DNA from 3 places in the Arthrobacter sp. P1_B3 genome. Region 3 is predicted to be linked to each of the others. Evidence: riboswitches for the same ligand, from Rfam matches in the RefSeq annotation. Region 3 holds a riboswitch; each other region holds the start of a gene.
What was found. A riboswitch is a leader RNA that binds a small molecule or an ion and turns the genes downstream of it on or off. The one in region 3 is predicted to bind S-adenosylmethionine.

Region 1: linked by a shared signal. The riboswitch ahead of AC1D2F_RS14615 (DUF1737 domain-containing protein) and the one ahead of AC1D2F_RS05835 (aminotransferase class V-fold PLP-dependent enzyme) in region 3 are both predicted to bind S-adenosylmethionine.
Region 2: linked by a shared signal. The riboswitch ahead of AC1D2F_RS07790 (bifunctional o-acetylhomoserine/o-acetylserine sulfhydrylase) and the one ahead of AC1D2F_RS05835 (aminotransferase class V-fold PLP-dependent enzyme) in region 3 are both predicted to bind S-adenosylmethionine.

Annotation. Positions count from the first base shown of each region.
Region 1 is NZ_JBFTZV010000013.1:69,391-78,890, reverse strand. Features, by position in the region: gene AC1D2F_RS14620 (ATP-grasp domain-containing protein) at 1-716, opposite strand, end outside; SAM riboswitch class IV at 1,058-1,172, shown strand; gene AC1D2F_RS14615 (DUF1737 domain-containing protein) at 1,194-1,526, shown strand; gene AC1D2F_RS14610 (rhodanese-like domain-containing protein) at 1,523-1,942, shown strand; gene AC1D2F_RS14605 (O-succinylhomoserine sulfhydrylase) at 1,942-3,150, shown strand; gene AC1D2F_RS14600 (DUF305 domain-containing protein) at 3,249-3,857, opposite strand; gene AC1D2F_RS14595 (hypothetical protein) at 4,104-4,400, shown strand; gene AC1D2F_RS14590 (multicopper oxidase family protein) at 4,621-6,075, opposite strand; gene AC1D2F_RS14585 (SHOCT domain-containing protein) at 6,084-6,341, opposite strand; gene AC1D2F_RS14580 (glutamate--cysteine ligase) at 6,479-7,666, opposite strand; gene AC1D2F_RS14575 (UDP-N-acetylglucosamine 1-carboxyvinyltransferase) at 7,729-9,252, opposite strand; gene AC1D2F_RS14570 (energy-coupling factor transporter transmembrane component T family protein) at 9,390-9,500, opposite strand, start outside.
Region 2 is NZ_JBFTZV010000005.1:220,892-230,391, reverse strand. Features, by position in the region: gene AC1D2F_RS07830 (LysR family transcriptional regulator) at 1-241, opposite strand, end outside; gene tdh (L-threonine 3-dehydrogenase) at 364-1,410, shown strand; gene AC1D2F_RS07820 (glycine C-acetyltransferase) at 1,499-2,710, shown strand; gene AC1D2F_RS07815 (NAD(P)/FAD-dependent oxidoreductase) at 3,100-4,242, shown strand; gene AC1D2F_RS07810 (amidohydrolase family protein) at 4,254-5,483, shown strand; gene AC1D2F_RS07805 (histidine phosphatase family protein) at 5,531-6,211, opposite strand; gene AC1D2F_RS07800 (CPBP family intramembrane glutamic endopeptidase) at 6,312-7,079, shown strand; gene AC1D2F_RS07795 (VOC family protein) at 7,177-7,815, opposite strand; SAM riboswitch class IV at 7,986-8,101, shown strand; gene AC1D2F_RS07790 (bifunctional o-acetylhomoserine/o-acetylserine sulfhydrylase) at 8,164-9,480, shown strand.
Region 3 is NZ_JBFTZV010000004.1:37,631-47,130, forward strand. Features, by position in the region: gene AC1D2F_RS05810 (DoxX family protein) at 18-566, shown strand; gene aroA (3-phosphoshikimate 1-carboxyvinyltransferase) at 574-1,977, shown strand; gene rsgA (ribosome small subunit-dependent GTPase A) at 1,961-3,076, shown strand; gene hisN (histidinol-phosphatase) at 3,155-3,967, shown strand; gene AC1D2F_RS05830 (glutamyl-tRNA reductase) at 4,071-5,450, shown strand; SAM riboswitch class IV at 5,527-5,640, shown strand; gene AC1D2F_RS05835 (aminotransferase class V-fold PLP-dependent enzyme) at 5,675-7,093, shown strand; gene AC1D2F_RS05840 (class I SAM-dependent methyltransferase) at 7,247-8,023, shown strand; gene AC1D2F_RS05845 (Nramp family divalent metal transporter) at 8,156-9,442, shown strand; gene AC1D2F_RS05850 (metal-dependent transcriptional regulator) at 9,459-9,500, shown strand, end outside.

The DNA.
Region 1 (9,500 bases), on a different contig from region 3:
TCCCCGGCCTGGCTCACCGGCACCCTGCGGCTGACTTCGTCGCTGCCGGTGTGTCCATACGGGGTCCTGGTCTTCTCGAGGACCACCGCCACCGGCGCCATCGCGTTGCGTGCCGGAGTGCCGAACACCAGGCACACGTAGTCGGCGCCCGGGATAAACTCCTGGACAAGTTGCCCCGCCGGCATGTTCTTCCAGCTAACCGAGGCGGTTCCGGCCAGCACGTGGACACCATGGGAGCCTTTGAAGACCCGCGGCTTGACCACCACGGGCCCGGTGAGGGAGGCGAGGGATGCCGGCGCGGCGGCGAGGTCGCCCGGAACCGCGACCTGGGGCACCGGAATCCCGGCTGCCTGCAACGCCCAGGTGGTAAACAGCTGGTCGTTGGCGAGGGCCACCGCGGCGGGGTCGCCCACGATGATCCGCACGTCCTGGGCGAAACCGGCACGGGCCGCGGCCAGGACCGGAAGTTCCACAGTCAGGGTCGGAATGATGACGTTGATGGCTTCACGGTCCACCAGCCGGCGCAGGTCCAGGATCATGTCCGGGTCCGTCGCCGGCAGGAGCCTGACCGCGGCCGCGGCGGGGGCATCCTCCGCCTGGCGGGAGTCGGCGCGGGCGTCGGAGCCGAGATACGGGAGTCCGCGGGCTTCGAGCTGGGCCGCGACGGTCCGGCCGGCGGCGCTTGCTATCCCGGTAACCAGTATGCGCGGGCCCACAATTGCTCCATTCCGCCGTCACCGGCCGGGCCATGGCTGTGGCTCCGACGGTTCCGGCCACTGATTCACAGACAACTTGTTTTGATGGACAGACGGCTCGATTCACGGACAGCTCGGTTAACCTGCAAATCCGGCCGACACGTCGGCCATGTCCTCCAGTAGACGGCGAATCGTCCGCGCACACACGAGTGGGCTGTACCCGAAATTGGAGCCCGCAACTACTCGGCCGCACCCCGCCCCACGCTGGGCCCGGCCGGCGCCAGCGCCTGGGCGTGGCCCGGTTACGGAACATGACGACGACGGCGGTGCGGGCCGGCGTCGTAGGTGTTACGTTTTTGGGGAGTAATGAGAACCGGTGCCAAGCCCTGACTGGCCGGTCGGCAACCCTCCCTTTTCGCGGCGGGGTGCCTCAGGTGAATACTCGGCAATCGAGAATTCGAGCTGCAAGCGTGAAAGAGGAGATCCGTCGTGCCCCCCATGTCAACACCCGCGGTACCCGAAATACTCAGCACCACAGCACCCAGCACAGCACGCAGTGCACCACCTGCCGGCGAGGAAAGACTGGCCTACCGGCTGTTCACCGGCACGGATGACCGCGCCTTTTGTGAGCGCGTGTCCGCCGCCCTGGCCGAGGGCTATGTCCTGCACGGAAGCCCCGCCGCCACCTTCAACGGCAGCACCGTGATCGTGGCGCAGGCGCTGGTCCTGCCGGCCGCGATTGCGAGCGCGGACGCCGCCGTGGCCAATGCAGTCGATGAGCTCGATGCCGACGAGATTGACGCTGTTGGGGCATTCGAGGGCCACGCATGAGCTACGCCGGAGACCTCAGCCCCCATGAGGCGTGGGCCAAGCTGGAGGCGGGAGCCCTCCTGGTGGATGTCCGGACCGAGGGCGAATGGGCCCACATCGGCATCCCGGACACGACGTCCGCGGGCGGAAGGCGGAACGATCCGCTTTTCATCCAGTGGAACCTCGCCGGCGGCGTACCGAACCCGCACTTCGTGGAACAGCTAAGGCGAGAGGCACCGGAGGACTCCGCCGTCGAACTGGTGTTCCTTTGCCGCTCCGGTGTCCGCTCGATCGCCGCCGCGACGGCCGCGACGGCCGCCGGATACACCTCGTACAACGTTCTTGAGGGCTTCGAAGGCGAGACCGACCGTTTTGGCGACCGCACCGTCAACGGCTGGAAGAACCGCGGCCTGCCCACCAACCTTGGAAAGATCTGATGACTTTCAATCCCGACGCCGCCGGCTGGGCCGCCGACACCCAGGCTGTCCGCGGCGGCCTTGACCGCACCGGCTTCCAGGAAACCACCGAGCCGATCTTCCTCAACTCCGGATTCGTCTACGGGTCCGCGGCCGCTGCCGAGCGCGCCTTCACCGGGGAAGACGAGCGCTTCGTCTACTCCCGCTACGGCAATCCGTCCGTTGCCACCTTCCAGGAGCGGCTCCGGCTGCTCGAGGGAACCGAGGCGTGTTTTGCGACGGCGTCCGGCATGTCCGCCGTCTTCACCGCGCTGGGCGCGCTGTTGGCTGCCGGCGACCGCGTAGTCGCAGCCCGCTCGCTGTTCGGCTCGTGCTTTGTGATCCTCAACGAGATCCTGCCGCGCTGGGGTGTCGAGACGGTCTTCGTGGACGGCCCGGACCTGGAACAATGGCGCTCTGCCCTGTCCGAGCCGGCCACGGCGGTATTCTTCGAGTCGCCGTCGAACCCCATGCAGGAAATCGTGGACATCGCCGCGGTGAGCGAACTGGCGCATGCGGCCGGGGCCACGGTGGTGGTCGACAACGTCTTCGCCACCCCGCTGCTGCAGCGCTGCGGAGAGCTCGGCGCGGACGTGGTGGTCTACTCCGGCACCAAGCACATCGACGGCCAGGGCCGCGTGCTCGGCGGGGCGATCCTGGGCACCAAGGAATTCATCGACGGGCCCGTCAAGCAGCTCATGCGGCACACCGGTCCGGCGCTCTCGGCCTTCAATGCCTGGGTGCTCACCAAGGGCCTGGAGACCATGGCCCTGCGCGTCAACCATTCCTCGGCCTCCGCCCTGCGGCTGGCCGAATGGCTCGAGGGACAGCCTGCGGTCAGCTGGGTCAAGTACCCGCTGCTGCCATCCCACCCGCAGTACCCACTCGCCGTGAAGCAGATGAAGGCCGGCGGGACGGTGCTCACGCTGGAGCTTTCGCCCTCGCCGGGACGCACCGCGAAGCAGGCCGCCTTCGCGCTGCTGGACGCGCTGCGGATCATCGACATCTCCAACAACCTGGGTGATGCCAAGACGCTCATCACGCATCCTGCGACTACGACGCACCGCGCGATGGGCCCGGAAGGCCGTGCGGCGATCGGGCTCAGCGACGGCGTGGTCCGGCTTTCGGTGGGCCTGGAGGACGTGGAGGACCTGATCCGCGACCTCGGCCAGGCGCTCAAGCAGGTCTAGCGCTCAAGCAGGTCTGGGCCAACGCAGGTCTGGGCCAACGCGGGCGGGGTGGCCGGGAAGGCCCCGGTCCGAAAACCGGACCGGGGCCGGGACGCGGGCTAGAGGTTTGCCAGCAGGGCCTTCATTTCCTGGATTTCAGCTTCCTGGGAGGTCACGATTGCCTTGCTGAGGATGAGGGCTTCCGGGTTCTTGCCTTGGCTGCTTTCAGTCTTGGCCATCATCACCGCGCCCTCATGGTGGGCGATCATCCGGGTCAGGAACAGCTTGGCCGCATCGGTTCCCTGGGCGGCGTCGAGCTTGGTGAGATCGTCACCGCCCATCATTGCGTCGCCCATGCTGTGGCCGCCGGCCATCTGGGTGGGTTCGTTCCAGGTCTTGAGCCAGACCGTCATCTTTTCGATTTCGGGTGCCTGTGCAGCCTTGATCTTCGTGGCGAGTGCGGTGATCCGGGCGTCCATGCCCTGCTTCTTGAGCATCATGTCGCTCATTTCCACGGCCTGGGCGTGGTGCGGGATCATCTCCTGGGTGAACATGGTGTCTGCCGCGTTGTGGTCCGAGGCGGCGGGGGCCGGGCTGGACGACATGCCCATGCCGCCGCTCATGCCGGGCATGGTGCCGGCGGGTGAACTTCCGGAGTTGCCCGCGCAGCCGGCAAGGGCGATGGCGGCGGCGATGCCAAGGGCAGAAATGGTCAGGGTCTTCTTCATGGGGGTCAAGTCCTTCAATAGCCAAAATGGCGTTGTTGCACGCCTGCGGATGGCACGCCCGCGCCGGGGGAAAAATCCGGCCGGAACGTGTGGGGTAAGGAGGGGCGCCGGGCACCACACGGCAAGGCCCCGTCTTACGTCCGGCTGATGGACAGATCGCCCGGCGAAGGACTTGCGGGCAGATACGAGTAGGTCAGGATCGCGCCGCCGGCGCGCGCGTCCGGGTTGTGGAGCGACGCCGGAGCCATGCCGGGAGGGGGCGCGGCCAGGGAGCCCGCGGCCGCCGACGGCACGCAGGCCGGGTGCATCGACGCAGGATCGGTGCAGCTCGACTGGCACACACACGACGCCGATGGCAGGGCGGCCCTGCCGCTACCTGTCAGCCCGGGACCCGGACTGGTCGCAGGCGGCGGAGCCATCGCGTCATGGGCAGTTGCCCCGGCCCGCGGGGAATGGGCCGCGGGATCGGATGCGAAACTGTGTGCCGTCTGGGAGGACAACCCTGCGGGGTCCGTGGAGGAAGTCACCGCCGTCATGGCATGAGCGCCATGCATACCGGTCATGATGTGCATCCCTAGGAATCCGGCCATGACGGCAAGCAAGCCCACGAGCAGGAATCCGCGGCGAAGCGCGGCTGCGGCATGGTGCATGGACGCTGCGGCCATGGCATTCTCCCTCCGGACAGCAGTGATCGGATGTCGGACAGGCTAAGGCTACATGCCGGGTGTTGGCCGGGCCGTTGCCGGGACACGTGCTGCCGTGCCTAGCGGACCTCGATCACTCCCATCATTCCTTGGTCCTCGTGGTCCAGGATGTGGCAGTGGTACACGGAGCGGCCGGCGAAATCCTTGAAATTGATCCTGACTTTCACCTGTCCATTGGCGGGCACGTTGACGACGTCCCGCCAGAGGGGTGCGTCCGGGGTGGTGCCTCGTGCCTCGATGATCTGCATCGGCCAGACATGCAGATGAAAAGGATGGTCCATCGGGCTGGGATTTATCAGGGTCCACTCTTCCACTGTCTGCGCGGCCGCGGTGGTGTCGGTCCGGCTTGCGTTGAATTCGCGGCCGTTGATGGTGAAGCTCATCATGCCCATCCCCATACCCATGCCGCCGGCGGCGAAGGTCAGCTGCCTGTGCGCGGCAACGACCGCGTTCCTCAGGTCCGCCGGCGCAGGCTGAGTTGGCACCGCCGGTGGAGCCGGGGCCGGGGCGCCGGACACCGACAGCGTCGCCAGCACGATGTCCGCTGTGCCCTGGCCGCCGTTTGGCGCTGGCCCTGCCGGTCCCATCATGCCGGCCATGCCGCCACGGTTGTAGTAGGCAGCCCTGAGAGTGGCGTCGCCCGCGGCCGCTGTGACCAGGACATCCGCACGGTTGCCCGGCGCCAGCAGCAACTCGTCCACAGTCCCGGGCGCGGGGTAGCGGCCGGAGTCCATGCCGCGAAGCTGCATCTGCTGCCCATCCAGGCGCAGCCGCAGGTAGCGGGCCACGCAGGTATTCACGATGAGCCACCGCTCACGCTCGCCTGGCCGGGCGGAGAGTTTCGGGTTGCTTTGTCCGTTGACCAGGACGAGGTCACCTTCCCGGCCGGTCATTCTGTCCATCGGCGAGGCGTCGGCGACGGTCCCGGACCCGTCCAGGGTGATGTCGGAAATGACCATGACACGTTCCCGGCTGGTGGCCACGGGGTCAGGGTCCTCGACGATGATCGCGCCAAACAGGCCAGCGAATATCTGATCCGCCACCATGCCGTGATGGTGGGGGTGGTACCAGTACACGCCGGGCGGGTGGTCCGCGGGGAGGCGGTACTCGTAGCTGAACGAGTGGCCCGGCTGAACCACAACAAACACGTTGTCTCCGTTGCCCTGGGGAGAGACGTGGAGTCCGTGGACATGCAGGTTGGTCGGGACGGCCATGCTGTTGACCAGCTCGACGGCCAGCACGTCTCCACCCCGCAAGCGCAGGGTTGGGCCGGGTACTCCTCCGTTGTAGCCCAGCGCCGATGCCTGTTGGCCGCCGAGCCGCACCGAACCCGGGGAAGCCTCGAGCCGGACCTGCAGCCGTCCGCTGCTGCTGCGCAGCGCCTCCGGCTCAGTGAACTCAGCGCCCGCTACGGGGGAGAACCGGGAGCTCACCGTCCACCAGAGCCCGGCCCCGCCGGCGACGATGCCTGCCGTGCCGAGGCCTCCCAGCAGGAGCGCATCCCGGCGGCTCATTGGGCGCACTACTGGTCCTCGGCGAGAACCTTTAGCTGCTCACGGTATTGCTCCGCGGTCAGCTCACCCCGGGCAAAGCGTTCATCGAGGATCTGCCGGGCCCGGCTCCTGCCCGGGTAGGGCCCCGGCGGTCCCTGCATCCCGCCCTGACTCCCGCCTCCGGCAAACATGCGCACCGCGACCAATACCAGCAGCGCTATTCCAACGAGCAGGAGGCTGCCCCACAGCCACATCCAGCCCATATTCATGCCATAGCCCCACATCAAGACCGGCGCCCTTTCGCCTCAGACCATTGATATTCAGATTCTTTGGCCAGCCCTGGACCACCGGTAGAGTCCGAAGGCCTCCTCGCCGGGGAACCCCGTCGCCGTCGAGACCGTGGAAGGCCGTGCGGCCATCCGGTTCAGCCCCGGTGCAGCCGGTCCAGGGGCACGTTCCCGCCGAGCGGTTCCCCGGTGGCAGCCCCTTGGGTCGTCACCTCGACGGCCCGTTCGACGACGGCGGCCAGCCCGCCTTCCCGGTGAGGGCCCCGCTGCAGCTGCGAGCCGGTGCCCTCCGTCAGGATCCTGTCGACGCCTTCGCGCACCAGATCCAGCTCGCCCTGCTCCTCCAGCACGGGGGCCACAAAGTCCACGAGCGCCCAGACCACATCCGCGGCCGGGGCCGGGGTGAACGTTCCGAAGTCCAGGAGCTGTCCGCGGAGTCCGCAATTGCTGGCCTGCCACGCGGCCATCCGCAGCAGCAGCGTGGGCACCGGGGCGGGGTCGACGCCGTCGTTCCATTCCCGCGCCGCGGACTCCACGAGGGCGCGCACCAGCACGGCGATCAGCGCCGCGTCCTCGGCCCGCAGACAGACGTCGGCGACCCGGACTTCCACGGTGGGATGCAGCCGGGCCAGCCGTGCATCGAAATAGACCATCCCCTCGTCCATCAGGACGCCGCTTTCCACCAGCCGGGTGACCAGCCGCCGGTAGACGGGCAGGCTGCCGAAGATCATGGTGGGGCCTGACCCCGGCCAGCGGTTCCACGCCTGCGTGCGGTAGCTTTCGAATCCCGTCTCCGCGCCGTTCCAGTACGGGGAATTCGCGCTGAGGGCGAGCAGCACTGCAAGCTTGTCGCGGATCCGGTCCATCACGGCCACGCCCTCCTCCGGGGACTCCACAAAGGTGTGGACGTGGAGGCCGCAGGTCAGCTGGTTCCGGACCGTGAGCCCGAAGCGTTCCTGCATGGTCATGTACCGCTGATTCGGTGTGAGGTGCGTGGCTGCGCCTTGGGGCGAGGTGGCCAAGGCTGCGACGCGGCCGCCATGCGCGCGGGCGGCCTGGTCCGCCCGGGCCCGGCTCTGCCTGAGCTGGCGGAGAAGTTCTGCGTAGTCCAGGCAGGGCCGCGTCTGGGTCTCAATCTGTTCGAGTTTGAGCTCGTAGCTAAAGTCGGCGCCCTCGTGGACCGGTTGCTGCCCTGGGAGAACTTGGGCGGCGTCCTGCCTCTTTGGCGGAACCAGGCTGGGCAGCATCAGGTCGGCGAGGGCAAGCAGCATCCCCGATTCGGGGTCCACTATCAGCAGTTCTTCCTCCACGCCGAATGTGCGCATGAATCTATTGTGCGTCACGATCCGCAGAAACGCCCCTACACCAACACGGGATCAGTCTGGGATCAGTCTTGGAAGTACTCGATCTTCGCGCCGATGGTGTTGAGCCGTTCGGCCAGGTCCTCGTAGCCGCGCTCAATGACATAGATGTTCCGCAGCTCCGAGACGCCGCGGGCCGCCAGCATGGCCAGCAGCAGGCAGGCGGCGGGGCGGAGGGCCGGCGGGCAGCCAACCTCGGCGGCACGCCACTTGGTGGGCCCGTTGACGTATATCCGGTGGGGATCGAGCAGCTGCACCTGGGCGCCCAGTTTGTTGAGCTCGGTCAGGTAGATGGCCCGGTTCTCGTAGACCCAGTCATGGATCATGGTCTGGCCGTGGGCGTTGGCGGCGATCACCGCGAAGAACGGCAGGTTGTCGATGTTCAGGCCGGGGAAGGGCATGGGGTGGATCTTGTCCTCCGGCGCCCGCAGCTCCGAGGGCTTGGTGGTGACGTCCACCAGGCGGGTGCGGCCGTTGCGGGCAAAGTATTCCCCGGAAACCTCAAGTCGCTGGCCCATCTGTTCTAGCGTGGCGAGTTCAATTTCCATGAACTCGATCGGGACGCGGCGGATGGTGACCTCCGAGTTCGTCACGATGCCGGCGGTGATGAGGCTCATCGCCTCGATCGGGTCCTCGGACGGGAAGTATTCGATGTCGGCGTCGATCGACGGGCGGCCGGTGATCTCCAGCGTGGTGGTGCCAACCCCCGCGATTTCCACGCCGAGCATCTGCAGGTAGAAGCAGAGGTCCTGCACCATGTAGTTGGGGCTGGCGTTGCGGATGACGGTGGTGCCGCGGCGGTGGGCTGCGGCCATGATGGCGTTCTCGGTGACGGTGTCGCCGCGTTCGCTCAGCACGAAGGAGCGGTCATGACCGTCCGACGGCGGCGCCTGCACCGCGTAGAACCCGGATTTCGCCTCCACGCTCAGGCCGAACTGGCGCAGTGCCTGCATGTGCGGCTGCACGGTGCGGGTGCCGAGGTCGCAGCCGCCGGCGTAGGGCAGCCGGTAGGTGTCGGCCTCGTCCAGCAGCGGGCCCAGGAGCATGATGACGCTGCGGGTCCGGCGGGCCGCCTCCACATCCATGGATGCCAGGTCCAGGACCGCGGGGCGGCGGATCTGGAGGTCGTTCGCGTTGAGCCAGGTGCACTCGACGCCGATGCTGGTCAGCACCTCCACGATCCGGTTGACTTCCTCAATCCGGGCCAGCCGGCGCAGGGTGGTGGTGCCGCGGTTGATGAGGCTGGCGCACAACAGGGCGACGCCGGCGTTCTTGCTGCTGTTGACGTCCACCGCGCCGGCGAGTGTGCGGCCGCCCTCGACACGGAGGTGGGTCATCTGGGGCCGGCCCACCTTGACGATGCTGTGTCCGACGATCGCCTCCAGTCGCTGGATCATCTTCAGGCTCAGGTTCTGCTTGCCCTGTTCCATCCGGGCGATGGCGCTCTGGCTGGTGCCGAGCTCGGCGGCGAGTTGTCCCTGGGTCCAGCCCTTCGCGCCGCGGGCTTCGCGGAGCAGGAGGCCTACGTGTTCAGCAGTCGGTTGAGTCATGTCCCGAAAATATCACGGATGATTTATTAACCCCCGGCATTCCCGCCGGAGTGCCGTTAATCTCACAGGGATACCCGCATCATGCGATACCCGGTGGCTTGCGACGCGCTGCGGTGCCGGAAACAGTGGGCGGCGCGCTACTGGCGCGCGAGGAAGACGAGGTTCCAGGTGCCCGAGCCGAGGGCCGCTGCGACGGCGGCTGCCGCGATGCCCAGTCCGCCCAGCAGTACCCAGACGTCGAGTCCGCT
Region 2 (9,500 bases), on a different contig from region 3:
CCATCTTCGCATCCGCCATCGCGCTGACCACCGCGGCTCCGGCATCCGCCAGGACCTGGCCGGCCTCCGTGAGCACCAGGTTCCGGCCCTCCTTGCGCGTCAGCGGCACCTCAACGGTCTTCTGCAGCGCGGCCAGTTGCTGGGACACGGCCGACGGCGTCACGAGGAGGGTTTCGGCGACGGCCTTGACGCTGCCCAAGGCTCCGAGTTCGCGCAGCATCTCCAACTGGTGGATTTCCATGCCAGCCATTCTATGCAACAGCATTTCCTAATTCGTCGATTGAGAAAAATTCGGTTGTGCTAATGCTTTCTGATGGGTCTAATGGGGTGAGTTGTCCCACAAAAGCACAGTTAGGAAGGCCCATGAAGGCTCTCTACAAGGCCGGCGCCCACGCAGGGTTCGAGCTCGTCGACCGTCCCGAGCCGAAGACCGGCCCCGGCGACGTCAAGATCCGCGTCATGACCACCGGCATCTGCGGCACCGACCTGCACATCCAGGCCTGGGACGCCTGGGCGCAGGGCATCATCAACGCCCCCCTGATCGCCGGCCACGAGTTCTACGGCGAGGTGGTGGAGACCGGCGAGGACGTCCTGGACGTCAAGGTGGGGGACCGGGTCTCCGGTGAAGGCCACATCGTCTGCGGCATCTGCCGCAACTGCCGTGCCGGCCGGCGGCAGATGTGCATCAACACCGTCAGCGTCGGCGTCCAGCGCGACGGCGCCTTCGCCGAGTTCGTGGTGATCCCCGAGACCAACGTCTGGGTTCACCAGGACCCCTCCGTCACGCCGGAACTCGGCGCCATCTTCGACCCCTTCGGCAACGCCGTCCACACCGCCCTGAGCTTCCCGCTCGTCGGTGAGGACGTCCTGATCACCGGGGCCGGGCCCATCGGCCTGATGGCGATCGCCGTCGCCCGGCACGCCGGGGCGCGGAAGATCGCGATCACCGACGTCTCCGCGCCGCGGCTGGAACTGGCCCGCAGGCTCGGCGTCGACCTCGCGATCGACGTCTCGAAGATGCGGGTCAAGGACGCCCAGCGCGAACTCGGCATGCGCGAAGGCTTCGACATCGGCATGGAAATGTCGGGACACCCCACCGCGCTGCCTGAGATGATCGACAACATGAACCACGGCGGCCGGATCGCAATGCTGGGACTGCCCAGCCAGTCCATCGACATCAACTGGGGCAAGGTGGTCACGCACATGCTGACCATGAAGGGCATCTACGGCCGCGAAATGTTCGAGACCTGGTACGCGATGAGCGCCATCCTCTCCTCCAACCCGGTCCTGCACGCGAACATTTCGGCCGTAGTCACGGACACGCTGCCGGCCACCGACTGGGAAAAGGGTTTCGAGGTGGCCCGCGCCGGAGTCGGCGGCAAGGTGGTCCTCGACTGGACCGTTTTCTAGGCCCGCCGCTTTTCAGAACCCCCCTGCCAGACACCGCCTTCCACGCACAGCATTTGCCCCCGCATCCAACCAGCCGAGGAGCCAACCCATGTATTCCGCCATCAAGGACCAGCTGCAGCACGAACTCGATGAGATCCGCAGCGCCGGACTGTTCAAGACCGAGCGGCACATCGACTCGCCGCAGGCCAACCGCATCAAGGCCGGGCAGATCGGCGAGTCCGGCGCCGACGTGCTGAACTTCTGCGCCAACAACTACCTGGGCCTCGCCGACCACCCGGACATCATTGCCGCGGCGAAGACCGCGATGGACACCCGCGGCTTCGGCATGGCCAGCGTGCGCTTCATCTGCGGCACCCAGGACCTGCACCTGGCACTGGAGCAGCGCGTCTCGGCGTTCCTCGGCACTGAAGACACCATCCTGTTCTCCAGCTGCTTCGACGCCAACGGCGGCGTGTTCGAGTCCCTCTTCGGCCCGGAAGACGCCGTCATCTCCGACGCCCTGAACCATGCCTCCATCATTGACGGCATCCGGCTCTGCAAGGCCCAGCGCTTCCGCTACGCCAACCAGGACATGGCGGACCTTGAGGCGAAGCTGATCGCGGCCAGCACGCAGGAGAACCCGGCGCGCCGCAAGATCATCGTCACCGACGGCGTCTTCTCGATGGACGGCTTCCTGGCCCCGCTCGAAGCGATCTGCGACCTCGCCGAAAAGTACGACGCCCTGGTCATGGTGGACGACTCCCACGCGGTGGGCTTCATGGGCGCCACCGGTGCCGGCACGCCGGAACACGCCGGCGTCTCAGACCGCGTGGACATCTACACCGGCACGTTCGGCAAGGCACTCGGCGGCGCGTCCGGCGGCTACGTCTCCGGCCGCAGTGAAGTCATCGCCATGCTCCGCCAGAAGGCCCGCCCGTACCTGTTCTCCAACTCGCTGGCCCCGGCGATCGTCGCGGCCACGCTCAAAGCCTTGGACCTCGTGGAAAACTCCGGCGAACTGCGCGGCAAGCTCTTCGCGAACGCGGAGCTCTTCCGGAACCGCATGAGCGAGGAAGGCTTCGACTTGCTCCCCGGCGAGCACGCGATTGTCCCGGTAATGTTCGGCGACGCCGTCATGGCGGCCAAGGTGGCCGACGCCATGCTCCACAACGGCGTCTTCGTCACGGCGTTCAGCTACCCAGTGGTGCCCAAGGGCGCCGCGCGGATCCGCGTCCAGCTTTCGGCCGCGCACAGCACGGACGACGTCGAGGCCTGCGTCCAGGCATTCGTGCGCAGCCGCGCGGCGGTGGCCGCAGCCTAGGGCGGCTGATCCCTGAGGCCGGGCCCCAGTTCAGCACGGGGTCCGGTCTCACTCCAGGGGTCCGGCCTGCCCCGGCCGTGCTCGTTCATCCAGGCTTCCTCCACTGGCTTATCCGCGGGACATGCCCAGCTCCGGCAGCGAGGACTGGACATAATGCCACTTTGTCCAACGGCCACGACCAACGAAGGGCATGTCCCGGGCCGGCATGCGGCAACGAGGGACATGTCCAGCGATGCGGACCGGGGAAGGGCATGTCCCGGGCCGGCACGCGGCAACGAGGGACATGTCCAGTCGTGCGGACCGGGGAAGGGCATGTCCCGGGCCGGCACGCGGCCGCGCTGGCGCAGGTGTTGGAGCGGCCTGACGCCACAATCTGCAAGGATGGGACCATGTCAGCTCATTACGATGTCGTAATTGTCGGCGGCGGTATCGCCGGCCTGTCCCTTGCCTCCACCCTGGCCGGGCAATGCAGCGTGGCCCTGATCGAAGCCGAGCAGACCCTGGCCTACCACACCTCGGCCCGCTCGGCCCGGCAACTGATTCCCAGCTACGGCCCGCCCGTGGTCCAGGAACTGACCGTCCGGACCCTGGACCTCATCGCGGCCCAGGACGCCGAACGTCCGGAACCGGTGCTCACGCCGCGCAGCTTCATGCTGATCGGGGACGACGCCACCGTCCGGGCGGAGGCCAGCGGCCACATGCGCCCCATCACCCACGCCGAGGCGCTGGAGCTGTGCCCCGCCCTTGTCCCGGAATCCTTCAGCGCCGCCGGCCTGGACACGGGATCCTTCGCCTGCAACGCCCCCGTCCTGCTCGAGGACCACCGGCGCCGTGCCGAGGCCGGCGGCGTGGACATCATCACCGGCGCCAGGGTCCATTCGGCCCAGCGGCTCGGCACCGGCTGGGAACTGGGTGCCGGGCAGGAAGGCTTCCAGTCCGCCGTCGTGGTCAACGCCGCCGGCGCCTGGGCAGACGAACTCGCCGTCCTCAGCGGCGTCGAGAAGCTGGGCCTGCAGCCGTACCGGCGCACCGCGGCGATCGTCGACGTTGAGAATCCCCTCCCGGAGGCCTGCCCGATGGTGGCGGCGGCCGATGACAGCTTCTATTTCCGGCCCGACGACGGCCAGGTCCTGATCTCGCCCGCCGAACACGTGCCCAGCGGGCCCGAGGACGCCCGGCCCTATCCCGGCGACATCGAACGGCTCGTCGCCCGGCTCAACACGATCACCACACTCGGGATCCGGGGCGTCCGCACGGCCTGGACGGGGCTGCGGACGGAGGCGGCCGACGGCGTCCCCGTGGTGGGGTTCGACGCCGAGGCCACCGGATTCTTCTGGCTCGCCGGCCAGGGCGGGTACGGATTCCAGACCTCATCCGGCATCGCGGAACTGGCCGCCGGGCTGATCCTGGCCGGCCAGGGATCCGCAGCCGCAGCCGCAGCTGCCCCGGCTGTGCCCTCCGCGCGGGACGCTAGTCCGGCATCCCGGACAGCGGAGGCGCTGGCCGCAACCCGCTGGTCCATCCGGCGCTGAAGAATGGATCCATGAGCACCCTCATCACCAATATCGCCGAACTGATGACCCAGGACGCGGAACACCGCGTCCTCCGCGACGCGGCGGTGGTGATCGAGGGGGAGCGGATTTCCTGGCTCGGCCCCGCGGCGGACGCTCCGGCGGCCGACGAAGCCGTGGACGCCGGGGGCCGGGCGCTCCTGCCGGGCTGGGTCGATTCGCACACGCACCTGATCTTCGCAGGGGACCGCACGGCCGAGTTCGAGGCCCGGATGGCGGGGGAGAGCTACAGCGCCGGCGGGATCGCCGTGACCACCGGTGCCACCCGGAGCACGAGCGACTTCGACCTCACCCGGCTGGCGATGGGCCGCGTCGCGGAGGCCGTGTCACAGGGCACCACTTACCTGGAGACCAAAACAGGCTACGGCCTGGACCTCGAGAACGAGGCCCGCAGCGCCCGCATCGCCTCTACCGTGGCGGACGAGGTGACCTACCTTGGGGCGCACCTCGTTCCCGCCGGGATAGACGCAGAGGACTACACCGAGCTGGTCTGCGGGCCGATGCTCACCGCGGTCAGGCCCTACGTCCGCTGGGCCGACGTCTTCTGCGAGCAGGGCGCCTTCAACGAGGACCAGTCCCGCCGGGTGCTGCTGGCCTGCAAGGCGGCCGGGCTGGGGCTGCGGGTCCACGGCAACCAGCTCGGGGAGGGTCCCGGCGTCCGGCTGGCCGTGGAAGTCGGCGCCGCGAGCGTGGACCACGTGAACTACCTTTCTGCTGCGGACGTCGACGCGCTCGCCGCCAGCTGGTCCGGCTGGGACGGCGGCGGCAACGGCACGCCTGGAGCCGGGCAGCGCGGCACGGTGGCCACCTGCCTTCCGGCCTGCGATCTTTCCACCCGGCAGCCGCTGGCCCCCGGCCGGGAGCTGCTCGACGCCGGCGTGCAGCTGGCGCTGGCGTCCAACTGCAACCCCGGCACGTCCTACACGAGCTCCATGGCCTTCTGCGTCACCACCGCCGTGCTGCAGATGCGCCTCAGCGTCCATGAGGCGGTGCGCGCCGCGACCTACGGCGGCGCCCTGGCCCTGGGCCGGGAGTCCGGGAGGGACGTCGACGGCGAACGCGCGGTGGGCTCGATCGCCGTCGGACACCGCGCGGACCTGCACCTGCTCAACGCGCCTTCCGCCACGCACCTGGCCTACCGGCCCGGCATCCCCCTGACGCACGCGGTGTGGCGGGCCGGCGCAGCGCAGCCGGTCCGTTAGCCAGGCCGTCCGTTAGCCAGGCGGCTCTCTGATCCGGCTCGAGCCGGTTAGAACACCATGGGCGGAGCGTCGAGGACGGTCTCGTCCACGCGCCTCTCCTCCCACTGCGTGAACGGCTTGTCGAGCTCGTACTTGCCGCGCGAGGTGCGCAGCAGGGTGCGGACCTCGGCGTTTTCCGGGTTGTTCAAGGACTCAAAATATTCCACGGACCAGTGGAACCAGCGCATGCAGAACAGCCGCATGGTCAGCCCGTGCGTCACGAACAGTGCGTTCGGGGCATAGCTGGGCTTCGACCAGTGCCGGTGCAGGGTTTCCATGAAGGAGGAAATCCTGTCGTACACATCCGAACCGGACTCGCCCTCGCGGAAGCGGTAGAAGAAGTGCCCGTAGGCGTTGCGGAGCTCCTTCTGGTCCTCGATGTCGCCGGCGATCTGAAAGTTGGCCCAGTCCTGTTCGCGCAGGCGCGGTTCCTCGATCACCCGCTCCACGAGGGGACCGAGGTTGAGCGCCTCGAGGGTCTGGTAGGCGCGCAGGTACGGGGAGACGTAGACGCACACCGGACGGCCGCCCAGCTGGCGCCGGACCTCCTCCCCGGCCGCGGTGGCCTGCTCCAGGCCCAGGGGTGTCAACGGGATCCGGTAGTCCGGAACACGGTTGTAGATCGAGGTATCGGCATTGGCGGCAGACTGGCCGTGCCGGATCATGATGATTTTCCGGGGCGCACTCATAATCCCCAAGCATAGGGCTCCCAAAAAGCCGGTGGCACCGGCGCGGCCGGCACCACGCGGGCACCAGCAAACAATCGGCAACTGCAGGCAAGATAGGAACATGTTGGTTCCCTCCCGCCGTCGGCTGCGGTTCGAAATGTTGATTGTCCTGGGCCTGTCGCTGGGGCAGTCCGCGGTCTACTCCCTGGTGCAGTTGCTGGACAAGATGACCACGGCGCCACTGGCCCAGGGGACGTCCACGCTGAACCGTTCGCAGAGCCCGCGCGAATACTTCGACCTCACCTACCAGATGCTGGACATCTTCTTCGCGCTGGTCCCGGTGGCCCTCGTGATCTACTTCCTCACCGAACACTGGCCGGCCGGAGAGCGCGGAACCTCGGCGTTCCGAAAGATCGGCTTCGACTTCGCCCGGCCCGGCAAGGACCTCCTGCAGGGGCTGGGGCTCGCCGCGCTCATCGGCATTCCGTCCCTGGGACTCTACGCCGCCGGCCGGGCGCTGGGGATCACGACGTCGATCATCCCCAGCGCGCTGGACCCGTACTGGTGGACCGTGCCGGTACTGGTCCTGTCCGCGATCCGGCACGGGATCGTGGAGGAAGTGATTGTGGTGGGCTACCTGCTGGACCGGCTCGGGAAACTGGGCTGGGGCATGCCGGCGGCCATCGCCGCCAGCGCCCTGCTCCGCGGCAGCTACCACCTGTACCAGGGGTTCGGGCCGTTCATCGGCAACGCGATAATGGGCGTCGTCTTCGCGCTGGTCTACACGCGGACCAAACGGGTGATGCCGCTCGTGATCGCCCACGCCATCCTGGACACCGTGGCGTTCGTGGGATTCAGTCTGTTCGGCAAGGCCGTGGGCCTGGGCTGAGTACCTGGCCGGCCTTTAAATGATCTCGGCCGCCATCTCCTAGGTGACATCGTTGGCACCTAAGAGATGGCGGCCGAAGCGTGGGGCAGGTGGAGCGTTAGATCGTGACCGCTCCGGAGGCTGTCTCGAAGGTGACAGAGAGGATGCCCGGAGTACCGTGCGGCGCGATCCAGTTCACGGCGACGTCTTCCAGCGGCTTTTCAACCGGCTCGCCCAGCCATTCCGTCACGCGCGCTGCCGAACCGGCAATGGTCAGTGCGGACATCTTGACTTCGCTCGCGTAGGCGTTGGACGGGTGCAGCTCCGGGTCGCCCTCCCATTTGAGCATGTAGGGCACTTGGGGGTCCGCGATGAGCCCCAGGATGCCGATCTGCTTCCAGACCAGTTCGCGGCCGTCCGGAAACTTCCGGTTGCCGTTGACGGCCGCGCGGCCCAGCCGCTCCTCGAACGGGGCGAGATCGTCAACCTCGACGCACCAGCCCATCCAGCCGCCGCCCGCTTCCGAGCGTGCCCGGACTGCCTGGCCGAACGGGGCCTTGTCCGATGCCGGGTGGTTCAGGACCTCCACGACTTCCAGGTACTTGTGTCCCGCGAGCGGGATAATCATGTTGCGTGTCCCGAAACGGGGGTGCACTCCACCCTTCACGGCTTCAACGCCGAGGGCAGACGCAATACGTTCAGTGGTGGCTGCCAAGCCATCGTGTTCACAGGCGTAAGAGACGTGATCCATGCGCATGCCATCATCTTGGCACTTTGTGATGGACCTCTCAGCTTAGGTTCCCCTAACCGTCATGGGATGTCCGACGGCGGCAGGCGCGGTGTCCCGCGAGGCGCCGCCACGGCAACCGTCTTCATCTTCGTCACAAAGCTATCCAGGGCTCCGCCGCCATTCCTACACTGAAGCCAGGTCATGAGTGCCAGCGCACAGCCCCGGCTTGCTGGCCGGCAACCCTCGTATCGCGGTGGGGTGCCCCGGGTGAAGACCTGGCCGTCCGGCGCCCGCCGGAGGGCAAGCGCGGCGCCTGTGCCGGTCCGGGCCCAAAGCCCTGGCCGGTGCTGTGCCCGGTCCCTTTGAGGAGCATCAATGTCCAACGCCTGGTCCTTCGAAACCCGCCAGATCCACGCCGGCCAGGAGCCGGACAGCGCCACCGGCGCGCGGTCCCTGCCCATCTACCAGACGACGTCGTTCGTGTTCCCCAGCGCCGAAAGCGCCGCCAACCGCTTCGCACTCGCCGAACTCGCCCCCATCTACACCCGGATCGGCAACCCCACGCAGGACGCCGTCGAGCAGCGCGTGGCCAGCCTGGAAGGCGGCCTCGCGGCCCTGCTGCTCAGCTCCGGCCAGGCCGCGGAGACCTTCGCGATCCTCAACGTCGCCGAGGCCGGGGACCATGTGGTGGCCAGCCCCAGCCTCTACGGCGGAACCTACAACCTGCTCGCCCACACGCTGAAGAAATTCGGCATCTCCGTGACCTTCGTGGAGGACCCGGACAACCTGGACCAGTGGCGGGACGCCGTCCGGTCCAACACCAAGCTGTTCTTCGGCGAAGTGGTCTCCAACCCCCGCCAGGACGTCCTGGACATCGAGGGCATCTCCGATGTGGCGCACGAGGCCGGGGTGCCGCTGATCGTCGACAACACGCTCTCCACCCCGTACCTGATCCGGCCCATCGAGTGGGGCGCGGACATCGTGGTCCACTCCGCCACCAAGTACCTCGGCGGCCATGGCGCCGCGATCGCCGGCGTGATCGTGGACTCCGGCAACTTCGACTTCGGCAAGGACCCGGAGCGGTTCCCCGGTTTCAACACCCCGGACCCTACCTACAACGGCCTGGTTTACGCCCGCGATCTCGGTGCGGAGGGGGCGCTGGGCGCGAACCTTTCCTACATCCTCAAGGCCCGCGTCCAGCTCCTGCGCGACCTCGGCTCCGCCGTTTCCCCGTTCAACGCCTTCCTCATCGCCCAGGGCATCGAAACGCTGAGCCTGCGGGTCGAACGCCACGTGGCCAACGCCACCAAGGTGGCGCACTGGCTGGAGGCAAGGGACGACGTCGAATCGGTCGCCTACGCCGGGCTGCCGTCCAGCCCCTGGTACGAGCGAGGCCGCAAGTACGGGCCCAAGGGGACCGGCGCCGTCGTGGCGTTCAACATCGCCGGGGGAGCCGAGGCCGGCAAGCGGTTCGCCGATGCGCTCGAACTGCACTCGCACGTCGCGAACATCGGCGATGTCCGTTCCCTGGTAATCCACCCGGCGTCGACCACCCACAGCCAGCTCTCGCCCGAACAGCAGGCGATCGCCGGCGTCAATCCCGGGCTGGTGCGGCTTTCGGTGGGCCTGGAACACATCGACGACATCCTCGCGGACCTCGACGCCGGATTCCGCGCGGCCAAGGGCGCCTAGGCAAGCAGGGCGGCCGGCGG
Region 3 (9,500 bases):
CATCCAGGAGGAAATTCATGTCGTTTGTCCGCTTTCTCGCCCGGCCCATGCTCGCCTCCAGTTTCGTCCTCGCCGGCATGGACAAGCTCAAGAACGCGGATGACACTGCGGCACAGCTGTCCCCGTTGCTGCGCCGCACGGCCGACGCACTGCCGTTCCAGCCCAACGAAAAAGTCCTGGCCCGGGTGATCGGCGGCACCCAGATCGGTGCAGGCGTCTGCTTCGCCCTCGGCAAGTCCGCCCGGCTGGCAGCCACCCTGCTCGCCGTCATTTCGGTCCTGAACAGCTACGTTGAATGGCGCAGCGCGGACATCTCCTCAAAGGAAGCCCGCGACGCCCGCCGCAAACAGCTCCTGAAAAACGTCACCCTCACCGGCGGTGTGCTCCTCGCCGCCGTCGATACCGCCGGCAAGCCCAGCCTGGCCTGGCGCGCCGGCCACCTGGCCGCGGATGCCAAGAAGAGCGCCGGACACCTCGCCGCCGATGCCCGGAAGAACACCAACAAGCAGCTGAAAAAGGCCGACAAAGTCGTCCGCAAAGCCGTAGACCACTCAGCCGGAGCTTAAGACGGTAATGACTGGCACCACCCCCTCTGCAGCTGCCCTTTCCCACCCTGCCGGCCCCTATTCTGCCGACGTCGGTCCGCACTGGCCCGCACCCTTTGCCGCACGGCCGGTCGATGCCACTGTCACGGTTCCAGGCTCCAAGTCCTTGACCAACCGGTACCTCGTGCTCGCCGCCCTCGCGGACGGACCGTCCCGTCTGCGGGCCCCCCTGCACTCCCGGGACTCGGCACTGATGATTGAGGCCCTGCGGCAGCTGGGGGCAACCGTCACGGAGGTTCCCGGCGACGGCGCCTTCGGCCCCGACCTGGAAATCATCCCGATCACCATGGACGCCGGCGCGGCGGACACCGCGATCGACTGCGGCCTGGCCGGCACGGTCATGCGCTTTGTGCCTCCGGTGGCGGCGCTGCGCCGCGGTGAGTCCCGCTTCGACGGCGACCCGCACGCCCGCAATCGCCCGATGGGCACCATCATCGAGGCCCTGGCCGGTTTGGGAGCGGCAGTGACGGCACCCGACGGCGGTCCGGCGTCGTCGTTGCCCTTCACCGTCCACGGCACTGGCGAAGTACGCGGCGGCCACCTCATCATCGACGCCAGCGCGTCGTCCCAGTTCGTCTCCGCCCTGCTGCTGGCGGGGGCCCGCTTCACCGAGGGACTCCATCTCGAACACGTCGGAAAGCCCGTGCCGAGCCTGGACCACATCAACATGACCGTGGCCGTGCTGCGCGGGGTGGGCGTGGCGGTCGATGACTCGGTGCCGAACCACTGGATCGTCTCCCCCGGCCCGATCCGTGCCTTCGACCAGCGGATCGAGCAGGACCTCTCGAACGCCGGGCCGTTCCTCGCGGCGGCCCTGGCCACCCGCGGCACCGTGCGGATCCCGAACTGGCCCGCGAAGACCACGCAGGTCGGTGACCTCTGGCGCGGCATCCTGACCGCCATGGGCGCAACCGTGACAGTGGACGGCGGCACTTTGACCGTCAGCGGCGGCCCGGAGATCAAGGGCGGCGACTTCGACGAGACCAGCGAGCTCGCCCCCACCGTGGCGGCGCTTTGCGCGCTCGCCGCCGGCCCCTCACGGTTGAGCGGCATCGCCCACCTCCGGGGCCACGAAACGGACCGGCTCGCTGCCCTCGTCACCGAAATCAACCGCCTCGGCGGCGACGCAGAAGAGACCGCCGACGGTCTTATCATCCGCCCGGCCACGCTGCACGGCGGTGTGGTGCACAGCTACGCGGACCACCGCATGGCCACGGCCGGCGCCATCCTTGGCCTTGCCGTGCCCGGCGTAGAGGTCCAGGACATCGCGACCACGGCCAAGACCATGCCCGATTTCCCGCAACTCTGGGAAGCGATGCTGGCACAGGGACCCGCCGCAGATGAGGACACCGCCGGTGGCACGCAGCACTGATTCCTGGGACGAGTCCGACGTCCGGATCCGACCGAACAAGAAGGGCACCCGGCCCCGCACCAAGGACCGGCCCAGTTACGACGACGCCGTCACCGGACGCATCATCACCGTTGACCGCGGCCGCTACACCGCCGTCGTCGGCGAAGGAACTCCCGACGAACGCAAGATCATCGCGGCACGGGCCCGGGAGCTGCGCCGCAACCCCGTGGTCGCCGGCGACTTCGTCTCCCTCGTCGGGGACGTCACCGGCGAGCCCGACACCCTCGCGCGGCTGGTCAAGATCCAGGACCGCAAGACGCTCCTGCGCCGCAGCGCCGATGACACGGACCCGATCGAACGCGCCGTCGTGGCCAACGCCGACCAGCTGGTTGTGGTGGTCGCCGCCGCCAATCCCGAGCCGCGGACCGGGTTCATTGACCGTGCACTGGTGGCCGCGTACGACGCCGGCATCGAGCCGCTGCTGCTCGTCACCAAGGCCGACGTCAAGGATCCCGCCGAGCTGCTCTCCAATTACCAGCACCTCGATTTCCCCGTCATCATCTCCAAGACCGCGGACTCCGCCGCATCCGGCATCGACGCCCGTTCCGACGACGGGCTTTCCGCCCGGCTCGACAAGGACGCGGTGTCCCAGCTGCGCGACTACCTCGACGGCAAGGTCACCGTGATGCTGGGCCATTCCGGCGTCGGCAAGTCCACCATGGTCAACGCCCTGACCGGGGCCGAGCGGGCCACGGGAGGCGTCAACGCGGTCACCGGCCGCGGCCGCCACACGTCCTCCTCCGCCCTGGCGCTCAAAGTCAACGATGCGCCGGCCGGCAGCTGGATCATCGACACCCCAGGCATCCGGTCCTTCGGGCTGGCCCATGTGGATCCGGACCGGATCCTCCGCTCCTTCCCGGACCTGGAACCGGGCACCGACGACTGCGAACGCGGCTGCAAACACGACTCCACCGCCGTCAATTGCGGCGTCGACAAGTGGGTTGCGGCCGGGCACGCGGGGCCCTCCGGACCCGCCAGGCTCGCGTCCCTGCGCCGGCTGCTGGGCACGGATCCGCGGCTGGAAGCGCAGGAAACCAAGGAACTGGGCACCGTTTCCTAAGCCCGCCCGGCAACAGGGCCTGCGGCGCCGTGCCGCGGCCTCCCGCCCGGCGGCCCGGTTTGACGGTAGTTTGGAACCATGAGCCAACCCGCTTCGAGCTACAACGATGACCTGCGCCTTGCCCATGTACTGGCAGATTCGGTCGATTCCCAGACCATGAGCCGCTTTAAGGCGCTCGACCTTCGGATCGAGACGAAGCCGGACCTCACGCCCGTGACCGATGCCGACAAGTCCGCCGAAGAGGCCATCCGCGGCCAGCTCTCCCGGTCCCGTCCGCGCGACGCGGTCCTGGGCGAAGAATTCGGCAGCTCGGGCCACGGCTCCCGCCGCTGGATCATTGACCCGATCGATGGCACCAAGAACTTTGTCCGCGGCGTCCCGGTCTGGGCCACCCTGATCGCCCTCGTCGATGAGGGCGAGCCGGTGGTCGGCGTCGTCAGCGCACCGGCACTGGGCAAGCGCTGGTGGGCCGCCAAGGGTGCGGGCGCCTACACGGGCCGCTCGCTCGCCGCCGCCACACGGCTGAAAGTATCCAACGTCTCCAAGCTCGAGGACGCCTCGCTGTCCTACTCCAGCCTTGGCGGCTGGAAGGAACGCGGGAACCTGGACGAGTTCCTGGGCCTCACCGAGGAAGTGTGGCGTACCCGCGCCTACGGTGACTTCTGGTCGTACTGCCTCGTGGCCGAGGGGGCTGTGGACATCGCCTGCGAACCCGAGCTGAACCTCTACGACATGGCCGCGCTGGTGCCGATCGTGACCGAGGCCGGCGGCCGCTTCACCTCGCTCGAGGGCGAGGACGGCCCCTTCGGCGGCAACGCCCTCGCCACCAATTCGATCCTCCACTCGGAAGTCCTCAAGCGGCTCAACCCCGGACTCGACGACCTCCTCTAGGCCCCACCCCTCAAGGATTCCCAAGGGCCCCTGTACGACGCTGTCCCCAACCTTCGCTGCCGGTCACGGCGTGGAGTGGGCATCGAGTGGCAGGAGGGCGGCCATGTCTGGATCGGTTCACGCCGCGGATCCCGAAACCTTCGACCCCGACGTCGGACCGGTTCTGCTGGTTCTCGTGGCGAAGTACCGGGACCTGGACATTGAGTCGGCCACCCGGCTCCAGGCCGTTTCCTCGGAGCTGGGCCAGAATCTGCTCGCCTGCAGTTCCGCCGTGTCCGGGTCCGTGGTCGTGTCCACATGCAGCCGCTTGGAAATCTACGGCGAGGTGGCGTCCAGGGAGCATATAGATGCCGTCTGCTCCGAGGCCCTGGGCTCTGTCCGCCTCTGCACGCGCCTCCCTGTGGCCCAGCTCGCGTCCCTGTTCGAGCACTCCTCTGGAGCGTCGGCCGCGGAGCATCTCTTCGGCGTTGCGGCCGGCCTGGACTCCGTCGTGGTCGGTGAGCGTCAAGTCGCCGGCCAGGTCCGCCGCGCGCTCGCTGCGGCACAGGCAGCAGGCACCGCGAGCGGGCTTTTAGTCCGGCTGTTTCAGGAGGCGTCCCGCACGGGCAAGGAGGTGGGGGCGCGGACCGCGCTCAGCAGCGCCAGCAGGTCCATAGCCTATGTGGCCCTTGAACTGGCGGCCGCCGGAGCAGCGCACCCATCCCTGGCTGATGCGTCCGTCGTCCTCTTCGGCACCGGTTCCTATGCCGTTTGCGTCGCGGAAATCCTCAGGAACAGTCGATGCCCCACCATTTCCGTCTTCTCCCAATCCGGCCGCGCGGAGGCGTTTGTGGCGAGCAGGGGCGGTACGGCGCTGACGGCACGGGAGCTGCCTGCCGCTGTTGCCCGGGCAGACATCATCATTGGCTGCAGCGGCACGGAGACCCGCATAGGTGCCGCCCAACTGGCCGGTTGGAGGGATGACACAGGCCGTGCCCTCATTGTCATCGATCTCGCACCCAGCCATGACTTCGACCCCCGGGTGGCGGATCTGCCGGGCGTTGAACTGATCACCCTGGATTCAGTGCGTTTCGCGGCTCCCCCGGCGGACGCCGAGGCGCTCCGCCTCGCCGGCGTCCTGGTCCGGCAAGCGGCGCTTCGCTTCGAAAAACAAGAAGGACTGCGCGTAGTCGACGCCGCCATTGTGGCCCTGCGCGGCCACGTCCACCAGGTCCTCGAGGCTGAAATGGCGCGCGTCATGAAGGAATACGGGTGCGGCGCCCAGGCTGAGGATGTGAACCTCGCGATGCGTCGAATTGTCCGCCGACTGCTTCACATCCCAACGGTCCGCGCCCGGGAATTGGCCTCGGACGGCCGCCAGTATGAGTACGCTGCCGCGCTGGAAGCCCTGTTCGGCCTCAGCATTCAGCTCACCGGCGCCCGGAACCCCGGGGCATACAATCTTGCCTTGGAAGGTGTCCCGGCCGCGCCGGCGGCTTCGTAGCCGTGTCCGTAATAATCCGCTTCACAATCGCTGGCCGTCTTTTCCCCGGCTGCGCGGATGTCCTACGCTCGATGCAGGTCACGAGTGCCAGCGCTAAACCCCGGTTTGCTGGCCGGCAACCCTCCAGACGCGGTGGGGTGCCCCGGGTGACGACCTGGCCGGTCCGGAACGGACCCGGCAAGCGCGGATTCCCATGATGTGGGGTCCTGGTCGAGTGAGGTCCCATGACAACTGCCATTTTTCCCGCAGCCCCCGAATTCCACGCCGCTGCGGCCCGCCCGCTGGCCGCCGTCACCGGCGCCGAAATCCAGGCCCCGCTGATCACCGGCGGCCACGCCCGCTACGCCAACCTCGACTACGGCGCCTCCGCCCCGGCACTGTCCGTCGTCTCGGCCTACCTGAACGAAATCCTGCCGTACTACGCGAGCGTGCACCGCGGCGCCGGCTACGCTTCGCAGATCAGCACGTCCGTCTACGAGAACGCCCGGGACATCGTGCGGGACTTCGTGGGCGGCCGGCCGGACGATTCGGTAATCTTCACCCGCAACACCACCGATTCCCTGAACCTGCTGGCCGGCTGCCTGCCGCTCCGCGACGGACGGCCGGTGGGCGAGGTCCTCTACCTCGACATCGAGCACCACGCCAACCTCCTGCCCTGGCAGAACGTCCCGCACCGCAGCGTCGTGGCCGCCCCCACCCTCGCGGCCACTGTGGACCGCCTGCGGGACGAGCTCGCCCGCGGCGGCGTGAGTCTGCTCGCCGTCACCGGCGCTTCCAATGTCACCGGGGAGATCCTGCCGATCCGGACTCTTGCCACACTGGCGCACGAGTACGGCGCCAGGATCGTCGTCGACGCCGCGCAGCTGGCCCCGCACCGGCGGATCGACATCGCCGCGGACGACGTCGACTACCTCGCCTTCTCGGGGCACAAGCTTTATGCCCCGTTCGGCGCCGGCGTGCTGGTGGGGCGGACGGACTGGCTCGACGCCGGCACCCCGCACCTGGCCGGCGGCGGCGCGGTCCGGGACGCCCGGCTCGACTCCGTCAGCTGGACCACCGGACCCGCCCGGCACGAGGGCGGCTCGCCGAACGTCCTCGGCGCGGCCGCCCTGGCCCGCGCCACCCAAGTGATCGCGGCCCTGGACCCGGAGCAGTGGCAGGCCCACGAGGACGCCATCCGGTCCTTCCTCGTCGAGGGTCTGCACGGCATTGACGGCGTGACCGTTCACCGGATCTTTGCCGATTCGACTCCCGCTTCTTCCCCCGGAGTCGATCTGCCGGGCACCGGCACCATCGGCGTCGTGAACTTTTCGGTGGAAGGCTACGACGCCGGGCTGGTGGCCGCCTACCTGTCGGCCGAACACGGCATTGGCCTGCGCGACGGCCGCTTCTGCGCCCACCCGCTGCTCAAGCGGCTCGGCCTGCCTGCAGGCTCCCTGCGCGCCAGCTTCGGCCTCGGCTCACGGCTGGAGGACGCCGAGCGCCTGTTGGCCGGCCTGCAGCAGCTGCGGCAAACGGGACTCGGCTGGGACTACGTGGTGGACGCCGGCCGCTGGGTGCCGGCCAACGATACCCGCAGCTACCCTCACTGGGCGCCGAACACCCCGGGCACCGCTGGTGCCGCGCCGTGCACGGAGGACTAGGCACGGCGGACTAAGCAGGCGTACTAACCCGAGGCAGGATCAGGACCCCAGCGCCGGTGCGGTAAATTCGAAAGGTATCTGAAACCAGCAGGACCTTCCCGAAGGAGATCGCACGTGGCAAGCGGCGGACCCCAACTGCACAGTAGCTCCAAACTGCACAGTGGTTCCAAACTGCACAGTGGCCCCAAACTGCACAGTGAACGTCGCCAGGAACTCGGACAAAGCTTCCAGGACGGCGGGGAGCACTATGAACGCGTCCGCCCTAGCTATCCGCAGGAGTCGGCCGACTGGCTGATTCCGGCGGGGGCCAAGGACGCCGCGGACATTGGCGCCGGCACCGGAAAGTTCACGGCGCTTCTGGCAGAACGTGGACTGCGCACGGTGGCTGTTGACCCCTCAGCGGACATGCTCGAGCAGTTGCGCCGGACCCTGCCCGGTGTCACCGCCATCGAGAGCAGTGCCGAGAAGACGGGCCTGGAGCCAGAGACGTTCGATCTCGTCACGGTCGCCCAGGCATGGCACTGGTGCGACCCTCGCCTGGCCAGCGCCGAGATTGCCCGGATCCTGCGGCCGCACGGCGTGCTGGGCCTGATCTGGAACCAACTGGACACCGCTGTGCCCTGGGTGCACCGGCTCTCACGCATCATGCACGCCGGGGACGTCCTCAAGCCACACTTCCGCCCGCCGGTGGGCCCCGAGTTCACCGGAGTGGAGAGCCACCTGACCCGGTGGGAGGATTCCGTCACCACGGAGGACATCCAGGAGCTGACCAAGTCCCGCAGCTACTACCTCGCGGCATCGGAGTCCACCCGGGCCAAAGTCATGGCCAACCTCGACTGGTACCTGCACGAGCACCTGGGCCACGCCCCCGGCGACGTGCTCCGGTTGCCTTACCTGACCCAGACGTGGCGGGCCTTCCGGATTGCGTGAGGCCATCGCCGGGGCTTATCGTTTCGGTATACCTAATAATTACTTGTAGTCGCACAAAACTTTGACACTGGCTGCTATTCCGGCCAGCCAATCATCGCGTCAACGTGGACGCGCCAAATCACAGGAGCGGCAGTGCTGGATGTAAAGGGCCACGAGCAACCGCCCCAGGGCGCACAGACCTACAAGCATCCGGGTGCCCGCAGGGCGCTGATCGGCCTGTTGGGGCCAGCGTTCGTGGCGTCAATCGCGTACGTGGACCCCGGAAACGTGGCCGCCAACCTGACCGCCGGCGCCCAATACGGCTACCTGCTTGTGTGGGTCCTCGTGGCCGCCAACATCATGGCAGTCCTGGTCCAGTACCAGTCCGCCAAGCTCGGGATCGTCACGGGCAAGAGCCTCCCGGAGATTCTCGGCGAGCGGCTCAAGCCCTTCTGGCGGCGCGCCTTCTGGCTGCAGGCCGAAGTCGTGGCCGCCGCCACCGACCTCGCAGAGGTAGTGGGCGGGGCAATCGCCCTGTACTTGCTTTTCGGACTCCCACTCCCCCTCGGCGCCGTGATTGTCGGCGCGGTGTCGATGCTCCTGCTCGCGGTGCAGGCCCGGCAGAAACAGCGGCCCTTCGAATTCATCATCATGTTCCTGCTCGGCATCATCACCATCGGCTTCCTCGCCGGGCTGTTCATCAGCCCGCCGGATCCGGGGGCGGCCCTGGCCGGGCTCGTGCCCGGCTTCCAGGGCCCGGACACGGTGCTGCTGGCCGCCAGCATGCTAGGCGCCACCGTCATGCCGCACGCCATCTACGTCCACTCGGCCCTGTCCCGGGACCGGCACCGGCCAGACGAACACCAGCATGTTCCCCCGGCGGCCGTCGCGCGCCTGGTCCGGGCTACCCGGTTCGACGTCGTGGCCGCGCTGGCCATCGCCGGCCTGGTCAACATCGGCATGCTGCTCCTTGCCGCCTCCACCCTCGGCGGCGAAGAGGGCACGGACACAATCGAGGGCGCGCACGCCGCCATCACCGCCAACCTCGGGCCCATCGTCGGCGTGATCTTCGCAGTCGGGCTGCTCGCGTCCGGCCTGGCATCGACGTCGGTGGGCTGCTATGCCGGCGGAACCATCATGCAGGGTCTGCTCAAGATCCGGATCCCTGTCATGGCCCGCCGCGTGGTGACCCTGATTCCGGCCGTTGTGCTGCTGGCAGTCGGCTTCGACCCCACCTGGGCACTCGTGTTGAGCCAGGTGGTCCTCAGCTTCGGGATTCCCTTTGTCCTGGTCCCGCTGGTGGTGCTGACCAGCAATAAGACCCTGATGGGCCGGTTTGCCGACGGCCCGGCCCTCCGAGTCGCCGCCATCATCAGCGTGGTGCTCGTCGTGGCACTTAACCTGGTCCTGCTGTGGCTCACTTTCTCCGGAGGCAGCTGAAGGTAGGCTTAGGTCTGTGAAGACCAGTACGCCCTCCTCCTCGATCGAGGACTACGTC